3 regions of the Pseudomonas lutea genome follow, and region 3 is predicted to be linked to each of the others. Evidence: predicted binding sites of a transcription regulator. Region 3 holds the regulator's gene; each other region holds the start of a gene.

The links. The regulator sigma-54, encoded in region 3, starts transcription at its own class of promoters, with help from an activator protein. The targets are predictions, from matches to a motif close to ANTGGCATNNANNTTGCTNT.
Region 1: the regulator sigma-54 is predicted to act here: its motif matches at 2,402-2,421, upstream of glnK (P-II family nitrogen regulator).
Region 2: the regulator sigma-54 is predicted to act here: its motif matches at 1,872-1,891, upstream of LT42_RS06960 (CmpA/NrtA family ABC transporter substrate-binding protein).

The regions. Positions count from the first base shown of each region.
Region 1 is NZ_JRMB01000002.1:1,659,620-1,663,688, forward strand. Features, by position in the region: gene LT42_RS19560 (secondary thiamine-phosphate synthase enzyme YjbQ) at 1-241, opposite strand, end outside; gene LT42_RS19565 (ammonium transporter) at 490-1,827, opposite strand; gene glnK (P-II family nitrogen regulator) at 1,861-2,199, opposite strand; gene LT42_RS19575 (accessory factor UbiK family protein) at 2,613-2,897, shown strand; gene LT42_RS19580 (YifB family Mg chelatase-like AAA ATPase) at 3,100-4,069, shown strand, end outside.
Region 2 is NZ_JRMB01000001.1:1,624,848-1,628,916, forward strand. Features, by position in the region: gene rmf (ribosome modulation factor) at 388-603, shown strand; gene LT42_RS06950 (quinone-dependent dihydroorotate dehydrogenase) at 735-1,766, opposite strand; gene LT42_RS06960 (CmpA/NrtA family ABC transporter substrate-binding protein) at 2,042-3,250, shown strand; gene LT42_RS06965 (ANTAR domain-containing response regulator) at 3,263-3,838, shown strand.
Region 3 is NZ_JRMB01000002.1:775,475-779,543, reverse strand. Features, by position in the region: gene ptsN (PTS IIA-like nitrogen regulatory protein PtsN) at 1-208, opposite strand, end outside; gene hpf (ribosome hibernation-promoting factor, HPF/YfiA family) at 221-529, opposite strand; gene LT42_RS15665 (RNA polymerase factor sigma-54) at 605-2,098, opposite strand; gene lptB (LPS export ABC transporter ATP-binding protein) at 2,284-3,009, opposite strand; gene lptA (lipopolysaccharide transport periplasmic protein LptA) at 3,009-3,551, opposite strand; gene lptC (LPS export ABC transporter periplasmic protein LptC) at 3,538-4,069, opposite strand, start outside.

The DNA.
Region 1 (4,069 bases), 880 kb from region 3:
CATGCTCGTACCCGTCGCGGCCCTGAGGCACAAGACGATTGAAAAAACGCTCGAAGTCGCGACGTACCGCAGGGTCGGCGTTCTCGTTGACGGTCAACGAGGCCGAGGTGTGTTGCAGCCAGACATGCAGCAGGCCAATGCGGCATTCGCGTAATTCGCGAAGCCCTGCAACGATCTCGTCAGTCACCAGATGGAAACCACGAGGCCTTGCCCGCAGCGTGATCAAGGTCTGTTGCCACATACCGTTCTCCGCCCTTCGGCGCGCATTCTAACGCGCTGGAAAAAAAAACAAAGTGCGCAATGAGTGACGATTTGCGCCAGTCGAGAATCAAGGCATTTATGCCTTCGCAAGCGCACCGGATCCTCAATCATGAGCGAGCGCCGCGACCCATGCCAAGACACGAAACGGTCCGCCTTCCGCAGACCACCCTATCGACAAACGCCAGGCAAAAAAATGCCCGGATAACCGGGCATTTTTTGACGTGTGGATTACAAGTTGTAGCCACGCTCGTTGTGTTGAGCCAGGTCCAGACCGACCGCTTCTTCTTCTTCGGTAACACGCAGGCCCATGACCATGTCGAGCACCTTGAGAATGATGAAGGTCACGATCGCGGTGTAGATGACTGTGAAGCCGACGCCTTTGCACTGAATCCAGACTTGTGCCGCGATGTCAGTCACGGTGCCAAAGCCGCCCAGTGACGGCGCTGCGAACACGCCGGTCAGGATCGCGCCGAGGATACCGCCGATCCCGTGCACACCAAAGGCGTCCAGCGAGTCATCGTAGCCCAGCTTGCGCTTCAGGCTGGTGGCGCAGAAGAAGCACACTACGCCTGCCGCGAGACCAATAATCAGGCCACCCATCGGGCCGACGGTACCTGCTGCAGGGGTAACGGCAACCAGACCGGCAACCACACCCGAGGCAATGCCCAGAGCGCTTGGCTTACCGTGGGTCAGCCACTCGGCGAACATCCAGCCCAGCGCTGCCGCAGCGGTAGCGATCTGAGTAACCAGCATGGCCATGCCGGCAGTGCCGTTGGCAGCAGCCGCCGAGCCGGCGTTGAAGCCAAACCAGCCTACCCACAGCATGGCGGCACCCACCAGGGTATAACCCAGGTTGTGCGGAGCCATCGGGGTTGTCGGGAAACCTTTACGCTTGCCGAGTACCAGGCACGCTACCAGGCCAGCCACACCGGCGTTGATGTGAACAACGGTGCCGCCCGCGAAATCGAGCACGCCCCAGTCCCACAAAAGACCGCCGACGCCACTCCAGACCATGTGCGCAATCGGTGCATAAACCAGCGTGAACCAGATCGCCATGAAGATCAGCATCGCGGAGAACTTCATGCGTTCCGCGAACGCGCCGACGATCAGCGCCGGGGTGATGATCGCGAAGGTCATCTGGAACGTAACGAAAACGGCTTCGGGAAACAATGCCGCCGGGCCTGTGATGCTAGCGGGCGTGATGCCTGCCAGGAACGCCTTCGAGAGGCCGCCGACGAAGGAGTTGAAGTTGACGACGTTGGCTTCCATCCCGGTGGTGTCGAACGCCATGCTGTAGCCGTAAACGACCCACAGGATGCTGATCAGGCCGGTGATGGCGAAGCACTGCATCATCACGGAAAGAATGTTTTTGGAGCGAACCATGCCGCCGTAGAACAGCGCCAGGCCGGGGATGGTCATGAACAGCACCAGGGCGGTCGAGGTCAGCATCCAGGCGGTGTCGCCAGAATTGAGTACAGGGGCTGCCACTTCGTCTGCCGCCATGGCCAAGCCAGGGGTGACGAGGGACAACAGGGCTCCTAGCCCTGCGAATTGACGCAGAGTCATATTGTTTTCTCCTGGGGCTTTGGGTTTGGCGGCTTAGATTGCGTCGGTATCGGTTTCGCCGGTACGGATGCGGATGGCCTGTTCCAGATTGACCACGAAGATCTTGCCGTCACCGATCTTGCCGGTGTTGGCCGCTTTGGTTATCGCTTCGATAACGCGGTCCAGATCCTTGTCGTCGATCGCAACATCGATCTTCACCTTGGGGAGGAAGTCGACTACATATTCCGCACCGCGGTAGAGCTCGGTGTGGCCCTTCTGACGTCCGAAGCCTTTGACTTCAGTAACCGTGATGCCCTGCACGCCGATTTCGGACAGCGACTCGCGTACGTCGTCCAGCTTGAACGGCTTGATGATGGCAGTGACTAGCTTCATGAAACTTTCTCCCGAATTGGTGGACTTGCCCCAGGAAAACAAACCCGACTCAAGTCTAAGCGCAGTGCCTGGCTTTGTAACGCGTCGTGGCCGAATCAGGCCTGACCGCCTCCAGTAAACCGCTTATGACGAAACATCCCCGCTCCGCCTGCCGCACTGCATTCGTCACAGCGACTGCATCAGTGCATGGGTTACATGCCACTAAGCAGAAAGCTTGCCATCTCATGAATAGGCGCGATTTTCGGCACTTCAGCGGTTGATTCATGCTCAAGCGTAGCCACCGCCCGCTGACACCGCACAACAACGGTGCGCTCGTGCACGGTGCGATGCGCGAAAAGCGTGCAGAGCCTGACCCTGCGAGCCATGCAAAACCTGCGTGCTACACTCGCGGCATCTGATTCAGGAATCTCATCATGCTCGCCCCCAAAGCCTTCCTCGACGCCCTGAGCGGCCACGCCTCCCGCCTCTTCACCGGCGAAACCCCTGTTCCTCGAAGCGAATTCGAAGCCCAGTTCAAGGCCCTGCTGCAAAGCGGGTTCAGCAAGCTGGATCTGGTTAGCCGGGAAGAATTCGACAGCCAGATGATCGTGCTCGCCCGCACCCGTGCCCGTCTTGAGGCACTGGAGGCGAAGGTGGCGGAAATGGAGGCGCAACTAGCGACGCAACCACACGCGTCGGGGGATGAGCCACAGGGTTGAGCGCTTAACCCTGTGAGTGCTCAGGCGCAGTGCGCAATGCGCTGAACCTGAGCCCTGATCGCCTCCACCGTGGCAATCGAGTTATCCCCCCGTGCCCCTGCCCTTCAATACACACCCCGAAAAACATGCCCCCGCCAACCCGCGGGGCCAATGACTATCCTTCAGCTCGCCGCAGGAAGCGGTTCTGCCTTCAAGGAAAGTCATGTCCCTCGCGATTGTTCTGAGCCGCGCCCAAGTTGGCGTGGAAGCGCCCGCCGTGACCGTCGAAACCCATCTCGCCAATGGCCTGCCGAGCCTGACGCTGGTGGGTCTGCCGGAGGGTGCGGTGAAGGAAAGCAAGGATCGGGTGCGCAGCGCCCTCCTCAACTGTCGGCTGGAATACCCGGCGCGACGGATCACGCTCAATCTCGCTCCCGCCGACTTACCCAAGGACGGCGGGCGATTTGATCTGGCCATTGCGCTTGGCTTGCTCGCCGCGAGCGCGCAGGTGCCCACGCTGGCCCTGGAAGGCATCGAGTGTCTTGGCGAGTTGGCGTTGTCGGGGGCGATTCGAGCCGTGCAAGGCGTGCTCCCGGCGGCGCTTGCCGCGCGGGAAGCCGGGCACACGCTGATCGTGCCGGCGGTAAATGCCGAGGAAGCGTGCCTGGCGTCAGGCCTGAAGGTAATCGCTGTCAGTCATCTGCTGGAGCTGGTGTCCCACCTGAACGGGCATACGGTCATCGCGCCTTATAAGTCCAATGGACTGATTCTACAGACGCAGCCTTATCCTGACTTAAGCGAGGTGCAAGGCCAGACCGCTGCCAAACGCGCGTTGTTGGTGGCCGCAGCCGGCGCACACAATCTTCTTTTCAGCGGACCGCCCGGCACTGGCAAAACGCTGCTAGCCAGCCGCCTGCCGGGGTTGTTGCCACCGTTGAATGAGCTCGAAGCACTGGAGGTCGCGGCAATTCAATCGGTCGCCAGTCATGCCCCTTTGACCAGTTGGCCCCAACGGCCTTTCAGGCAACCTCATCATTCGGCGTCGGGTCCTGCTCTGGTCGGAGGTGGCAGTCGTCCGCAACCCGGTGAGATCACCCTCGCGCACCACGGCGTGCTGTTTCTGGACGAGCTGCCGGAGTTTGACCGACGCGTGCTGGAGGTGCTGCGAGAGCCCCTTGAGTCTGGCCATATCG
Region 2 (4,069 bases), on a different contig from region 3:
GACTATTCAGCACGACGGTGGCGGCAATAAAAAGTCACATCGGTGACCCTTCGTCGCTTTTCGGCTGGCCGCAAACGGCCATCAGTCGTAAGTGCGAAACTTTTGCACTCTCCCCCAGGAACCGCGGTTCAAGGGGCTTTCAAAAAAAAGCGCGGTTCAAAGGCTGCACGCCTTATGGCGCTTATGCCTGAGATATGACGTTCTTATGACTAAACGGTCATTCACAGGGCAACCTTCATTGGTTAGAAATCATCCAGGCCATCACCGCAACGGCGATGGCATCAAGCCCGCGACGCCGGCAGCGGGCCGTTAATGGCAGAGCATTCTGCCCGACCTCAACCCGAGGTCTCCAGGGACATTACAGTCAACAAACGAGGGCAACACCCTATGAGAAGACTTAAGCGTGATCCGTTGGAAAGAGCATTTTCGCGCGGATATCAATACGGCGTATCTGGTAAATCCCGTGAGCTTTGCCCATTTACTCTACCGTCAGTGCGTCAAGCCTGGATCAATGGCTGGCGAGAAGGACGCGGCGACAACTGGGACGGTATGACCGGCACTGCGGGCATTCACAGACTCAACGAACTTCACGCGGTCGGCTGACGCAACCTCACGTTACAGCCTGACCTAAAGCTTCTTCGACATTTTTGACTCGCTACACCGATAACACGCACGTCCCACCCGGGCGGCGGGCCAAGGCCCAAGAGGGGTTCCAGTGGGAACCCCTCTTTTCGTCACACCGCTTGACGGCTCATCGATGCGATGGCGTCCACCGATTCGCGAATCAGCGCCGGGCCCTTGTAAATAAAACCTGAATAGATCTGCACCAAGCTCGCTCCGGCCGCGATCTTCTCGGCGGCGTGCCTGCCTTCGGTGATGCCGCCGGCGGCGATGATCGGCATCCGCCCGCTCAACTCACCAGCCAGCACTTTGACGATATGCGTGCTCTGCTCGCGCACCGGAGCGCCCGAGAGCCCGCCAGTTTCGTCGCCGTGGGGCAACCCTTCGACGCCCTGACGGCTGAGGGTGGTGTTGGTTGCAATCACGGCATCCATTCCCGACTCCAGCAGCGCGCTGGCAACCAGCACGGTTTCCTCATCGGTCATGTCGGGGGCGATCTTGATCGCCAGCGGCACACGCTTGCCGTGAATGTGGGTCAGGGCTTCCTGGCGCGAACGCAAGGCCTGGAGCAACTGCTTGAGTGAATCGCCGAACTGCAGGCTGCGCAGCCCGGGCGTGTTCGGCGAACTGACGTTGACGGTGATGTAGCTGGCGTGGTCGTAGACCTTGTCCAGACAGATAAGGTAGTCATCGACTGCCCGCTCGACCGGCGTGTCGGCATTCTTCCCGATGTTGATGCCCAGCACGCCGTTGTACTGCGCGGCCTGCACACGGCTGACCAGATTGTCGACGCCCAGATTGTTGAAGCCCATGCGGTTGATGATGGCCTCGGCGTGGGGCAGGCGGAAAATGCGCGGCTTCGGATTGCCCGGTTGCGGGCGCGGCGTGACGGTGCCGATTTCGACGAAACCGAAGCCCAGCTGGGCAAAACCGTCGATGGCCGCGCCGTTCTTGTCCAGCCCCGCCGCCAGCCCGACCGGGTTGGGGAAGCGCAGGCCCATGACGGTCACCGGCAGCTGCATCGGTGCCTTGTTGAACAGGCCATTAAGGCCCAGGCGCCCACCGGCTCCAATCAGATCGATGGACAGATCGTGGGACGCTTCCGGGGAAAGTTTGAACAGTAACTGGCGGGCCAGATTATACATGGGCGGTCGCGGCTCGATTGCGGCTGGGATCAGCGGCGGATTATAAACGCCGGTACGGGCCAAGCGCGAGGCATGTCGAGAACTTTGCTGAAGCCCACCTCCGCCACTGGCATATGGCTTGCTTGATGCCCTTCAACGACTCGATCCAATGGCGGAGCGAGACACAGGACAACGACGTCGCTGTCGCCCCGGATCAACCGGGGCGGGGCGGCGTTTTTTTGGACGTTCGGCAGCGCTCTCTTGCACATGCCGACCTCCAGGCGGGCTCGTAAACAATGAATGACACGATTAACCCTTCGCAGGTCTGGATCAACGGCAGCGACGCCCCCGAACTGGCCAGCGTCGACCTCGGCTTCATGGCCCTCACCGACAGCGCCTCGCTGGTCGTCGCCGCCACCCAGGGCTTTGCCCAGCCGTACGGGCTGCACATCAACCTGCACCGGCAGACGTCGTGGGCAAATCTGCGCGACAAGTTGGTCAGCGGCGAGCTGCACGCTGCCCACAGCCTCTACGGCCTGGTCTACGCCGTTCAATTGGGTCTGGCCGGCCCCGCAACAGACATGGCCGTCCTCATGGGCCTGAATCAGAACGGTCAGAGCATCAACCTGTCGCGCTCGCTGCAGGACGCCGGCGTGACCACTCCTGAGGCACTTGATCGGCATACGCACCAAAGCGACTCAAAACTGACGTTCGCGCAAACATTCCCCACCGGCAATCACGCGCTGTGGCTTTATTACTGGCTCGCGAGCCAGGGCATTCACCCGCTGCGCGACGTCAACAGCGTGGTCGTGCCGCCGCCGCAAATGGTCGAGCATCTGCAGGCCGGGCGCATCGATGGCTTTTGCGTCGGTGAGCCGTGGGGCGCCAGCGCGGTGCAACAGAAGCTGGGCTTCACACTGGCGACGTCTCAGGCCATCTGGCCGGACCACCCGGAAAAGGTCCTGGCGTGCAGTCTCGAATTTGTCCGCCAGTATCCAAACACCGCGCGGGCACTGGTGATGGCGGTACTGCAAGCCAGCCGCTTCATTGAGGCAAATCCGGATAACCGGCGCAGCACCGCGCAATTGCTCAGCGCCGCCGACTACGTCAATGCGCCGGTTGGCGCGATCGAATCCAGGTTGCTCGGCGAGTACGACGACGGGCTCGGCAACCAGTGGTCCGATCACCATGCCATCCGCTTCCATCGCAACGGCGAGGTCAACATGCCGTGGCTGTCGGACGGCATGTGGTTCATGACCCAGTTTCGCCGCTGGGGCTTGCTGCGCCAGGACCCGGATTATCTCGGCGTGGCTCGCAGCGTCCAGCAGTTGGGGTTGTACCGTCAGGCCGCCGAAGCGCTGGACATCGCCGTCCCCGCATCGCCAATGCGCAGCAGTCAGTTGATCGACGGAAAGGTCTGGGATGGCAGCGACCCCGCCCGGTACGCGCGCAGTTTCAAACTGCATGCCCTCGCCGATGCCGCCCTCGTTAGCACTGATCACTGAGGAGACGCCGACATGCTGCGAATCCTGCTGATCAACGACACCCCTAAAAAAGTCGGTCGCCTCAAGGCTGCGCTGACCGAAGCCGGTTTCGAGGTGATCGACGAATCCGGCCTCATCATCGATCTGCCGGCGCGCGTCCAGGCCGTGCGCCCCGACGTGATTCTCATCGACACCGAATCCCCTGGCCGGGACGTTCTGGAACAAGTGGTGCTGGTGACCCGCGACCTGCCGCGCCCGATCGTGATGTTTACTGACGAGCACGATCCCGGCGTGATGCGCCAGGCGATCAAGTCGGGGGTCAGTGCCTACATCGTTGAGGGCATCCACGCTCAGCGTCTGCAGCCGATTCTCGATGTGGCGATGGCGCGCTTCGAAAGCGACCAGGACCTGCGTGCGCAACTGCACGCCCGTGACCAGCAACTGGCCGAACGCAAACGCATCGAGACCGCCAAGGGCCTGCTGATGAAGATGAAGCAGTGCAACGAGGAGGAGGCCTACACGCTGATGCGACGCCAGGCCATGAGCCGGCAGCAGAAGCTGATTCAGGTGGCCGAACAGATCATTGCCATGAGCGAGCTGTTGGGTTGATGGCCTGGAGACTGCCGCAATGTCCGGGAGCAAGCTTAATGAAGCTTCAGCAAGCCAGCGAAGGCTGCCGGTAATCACCTGACTACACGCAGCTCACCCTGGAGCCGGCTTGCTGGCGAACCTTCCTGTCAGCCGACATCTACACCGCTGACCCACCGCATTCGTCCGAACGCGGCCCGCGGTAAGCCGGGTCCTACAAAATGAACCCCGTGCAGCCGGGGTGATTCTGGC
Region 3 (4,069 bases):
GGCAGTGAGGAATGGCAATGCCGTTGCCAAAGCCGGTCGAACCCAGCTTCTCACGGGCAATAAGGCTTTCAAACACCACCTCTTCGTCGAGATCGGGCACTTCTCTGCCGATCATCTTGGCAATGTTTTGGAGTACGGCTTTCTTGCTGCCGCCTGGCACGTTCACGAGCGAACGGCCAGGGGTCAGGATATTTTCAAGTCGGATCATGGGTGGGGAGTATCAGCGAGCAGTCGCGCCTTGCAGCAGACTTTGCTGTTTTTCCTTATGTTTTTTGAGTTGGCGGTCAAGCTTGTCGGCAAGCAGGTCAATGGCGGCGTACATGTCGTCGTGTTCAGCGTTGGCAACCACTTCTGCGCCAGGCACATGCAAGGTGGCTTCAATTTTCTGCTTGAGCTTCTCGACCTCCATGGTGACCTGTACGTTGGTTATCTTGTCAAAGTGGCGTTCCAATCGGGCGAGCTTCTCACCGATGTAGGTACGCAGAGGTTCGGTCACTTCCAGCTGGTGTCCACTGATGTTGACTTGCATACAGCTTCTCCTTCGTTGCCAGTGCATTAAGAGGCAGGCGTAGTGCCTGCCGCTGGAACGCTTTGACGCATGACCTTACATCAGTCGCTTGCGTTCGCTGGACGGCGCAATCCCCAGGGATTCGCGGTACTTGGCGACTGTGCGACGGGCCACTTGGATGCCTTGTGCTTCCAGTAAACCAGCGATCTTGCTGTCACTCAACGGCTTTTTCTGATTTTCCGCGGCGACCAGTTTTTTGATGATCGCGCGAATGGCCGTTGACGAGCACTCGCCGCCTTCCGAGGTGCTGACGTGGCTGGAAAAGAAATACTTGAGCTCGTAAATTCCGCGCGGGGTGTGCATGAACTTCTGCGTCGTCACGCGCGAGATCGTGGATTCATGCATGCCCACCGCTTCAGCGATGTCGTGCAGGACCAGCGGCTTCATCGCCTCGTCGCCGTACTCCAGAAAGCCACGCTGATGTTCAACGATTTGAGTGGCCACTTTCATCAGCGTTTCGTTGCGGCTTTGCAGGCTCTTGATGAACCAGCGCGCTTCCTGCAACTGGTTGCGCATGAAGGTGTTGTCGGCACTGGTATCGGCACGACGCACAAAGCCGGCGTACTGCGGGTTGACCCGCAAGCGTGGAACGGACTCCTGGTTCAATTCCACCAGCCAGCGCTCGTTGTCCTTGCGCACGATGACGTCAGGGACGACATATTCAGGTTCGCTGGATTCGATCTGCGAGCCGGGGCGGGGGTTGAGGCTCTGGACCAGTTCGATGACCTGACGCAGGTCATCTTCCTTGAGCTTCATGCGGCGCATCAGCTGTGAGTAATCGCGGCTGCCCAGTAGATCGATGTAATCACCGACCAGCTTCTGCGCTTCTGCCAGCCACGGGGTCTTGGCCGGTAACTGTCGCAGCTGCAACAGGAGGCATTCGCTCAGGTTGCGAGCGCCAATGCCGGCAGGCTCGAACTGCTGAATACGATGCAAAACCGCTTCGATCTCGTCCAGCTCGATGTCGAGTTCAGGGTCGAAAGCGTCGAGCAGCTCTTCCAGTGTCTCGTCCAGATAGCCCTGGTTGTTGATGCAGTCGATCAGGGTCACGGCGATCAGGCGATCGGTGTCCGACATCGGCGCCAGGTTCAGCTGCCACAGCAAGTGGCTTTGCAGGCTCTCGCCAACCGAGGTGCGGGTGGTGAAGTCCCACTCATCGTCATCGTTGCTGGGCAGGCTGCTGGCGCTGGTCTGATAAACGTCTTCCCACGCAGTGTCGACGGGCAGCTCGTTGGGGATGCGCTCGCTCCAGTCGCCTTCTTCAAGATTGTCCACAGTCGGCGCCGACTCCTGATAGGTCGGCTCCTGAACATCGGCGTTGGGCTTTTGCTCTATGTTATCGGCCAAAGGGTCGGCGTTATCGAAATCGTCGCCTTCCTCTTGCCGTTCCAGCATCGGGTTCGACTCCAGCGCCTCTTGAATCTCCTGTTGGAGATCCAGCGTCGACAACTGAAGTAAACGGATTGCCTGTTGCAGCTGCGGGGTCATCGTCAGCTGCTGGCCCATTCTCAAGACTAGCGAAGGTTTCATGGCAGGGCTAAACACCTTATTCGCCGGCGCACTGCGCGCCATTTACTACCAGGGCGCCAAGGGCGCCAACTTAAGCAAATTATATGCCTGAAGCAGGAGGGTTTGCCTAGAGCGTGATGACAATTAAAAGCGAGGCGGCGACGGAGCGTATGCGGCTCGTCGCCCGATGCCCCGTCATCACTCGGTCAGAGCCGGAACTCGTGACCCAGATACACTTCCTTGACCAACTGGTTGGCCAGGATGGATTCAGCGTTGCCCTCGGCAATCAATTGCCCATCGTTGACGATGTAGGCGGTTTCGCAGATATCCAGCGTTTCACGCACGTTGTGGTCAGTGATCAGAACACCGATCCCTTTAGCCTTGAGGTGGTGAATGATCTGCTTGATGTCGCCAACGGAGATCGGGTCAACGCCGGCAAAGGGCTCATCGAGCAGAATGAATTTTGGCGAAGTGGCCAGTGCGCGGGCGATTTCGACGCGGCGACGTTCGCCGCCTGAAAGGCTCATGCCCAGGTTGTCGCGGATATGGGTGATGTGGAATTCCTGCAGCAGGCTTTCGAGCTCCTTGCGGCGGGCGGCGCGATCGAGTTCCTTGCGGGTCTCCAGGATCGCCATGATGTTGTCCGACACCGAGAGCTTGCGGAAGATCGACGCTTCCTGGGGCAGGTAGCCGATGCCAGCGCGTGCGCGGCCATGCATCGGCTGGTGGCTGACGTCCTGGTCGTCGATCAGGACGCGACCCTGATCGGCCTGGACCAATCCCACGATCATGTAGAAGCAGGTGGTCTTGCCGGCGCCGTTCGGGCCGAGCAGGCCGACGATCTGGCCGCTCTCGATAGACAGGCTGACGTCACGTACGACCTGACGGCTTTTATAGGCCTTGGCCAGGTGTTGGGCTTTCAGCGTCGCCATTACTGGGCCTTCTGCTGGTCGGTTTTCTTTTTCGGCTGGATGACCATGTCGATGCGCGGACGCGGCGCAGTCACCTTGGTGCCATTGGCACGGCCAGCGTTGACGACCTGCTTGACGGTGTCGTAGACGATTTTCTCGCCTTCGGAGGTGTTGCCGTCATTGACCACTTTGGCTTTGTCGATCAGGACGATGCGGTTCTGGGCCGCGAAGTACTGAATGGTGACGCCCCATGCCTGAACGATGGGCTTGTCCACGCTGGGCTTCTGCTCGTAATAAGCCAGGTTGCCCACTGACGTGAAGACGTCCACGTCACCTTGTGGCGTACGGGTGATGGTCACCGTGTTACCGGTGATTTTCATCGTGCCCTGAGTAATGATGACATTGCCCTTGTAGGTGGCGATGCCCTGCTTGTCGTCCAGTTGCGCGTCATCCGACTGAATATGGATGGGTTGATCGCGATCCGTCGGCAGAGACCAGGCGCTCGCGCTTCCCAGTGCTGCGCCCAGGCCGAGCAAAAAAGGAAGGGTTTTAACGAGCCTCATACTGTCCTCTTACGTTGGATAGCAGGTTCATCCTGCTTTCTTTCAGATACGCTTTCATACCCGTGCCGGTCGTTACACCGCCAAGACCGTCGATTCTAACGGGTTGGGCAGTTTCCGCATATTGCTTCTGAGGGAATACAGTCATGCGGCTGCTGGTGATGATGGTGGTGCGGTTCTTCTCGTCGGTGCGGTTGATGCGCACCGAGTCGATCAGTTCGACATGATCACCGCCCGGCGACACTTCAGCGCGAACGCTCTGCACATGCCACGGGAAGGTTGAGCCCCGATACATCTGCAGCACCGGCGTAGTCATCAGCGTGACGTCGGTGGCTTTCAGGTGCTCGACCTTGTCCGCGGTCATGTCGTATTGCATGGTCCCGTCGGGCAGGTACTGGATGCTGTGGGCGTTGGTGGCGTAATAGTCGACAGCGCTTTCATCCACGGCAGCCTTGGGTTGATCAAGGAAGCTCTCGGGGCTGATGTTCCAGTAGCCGACCGCGGCCAGCAGCAGCGCCAGC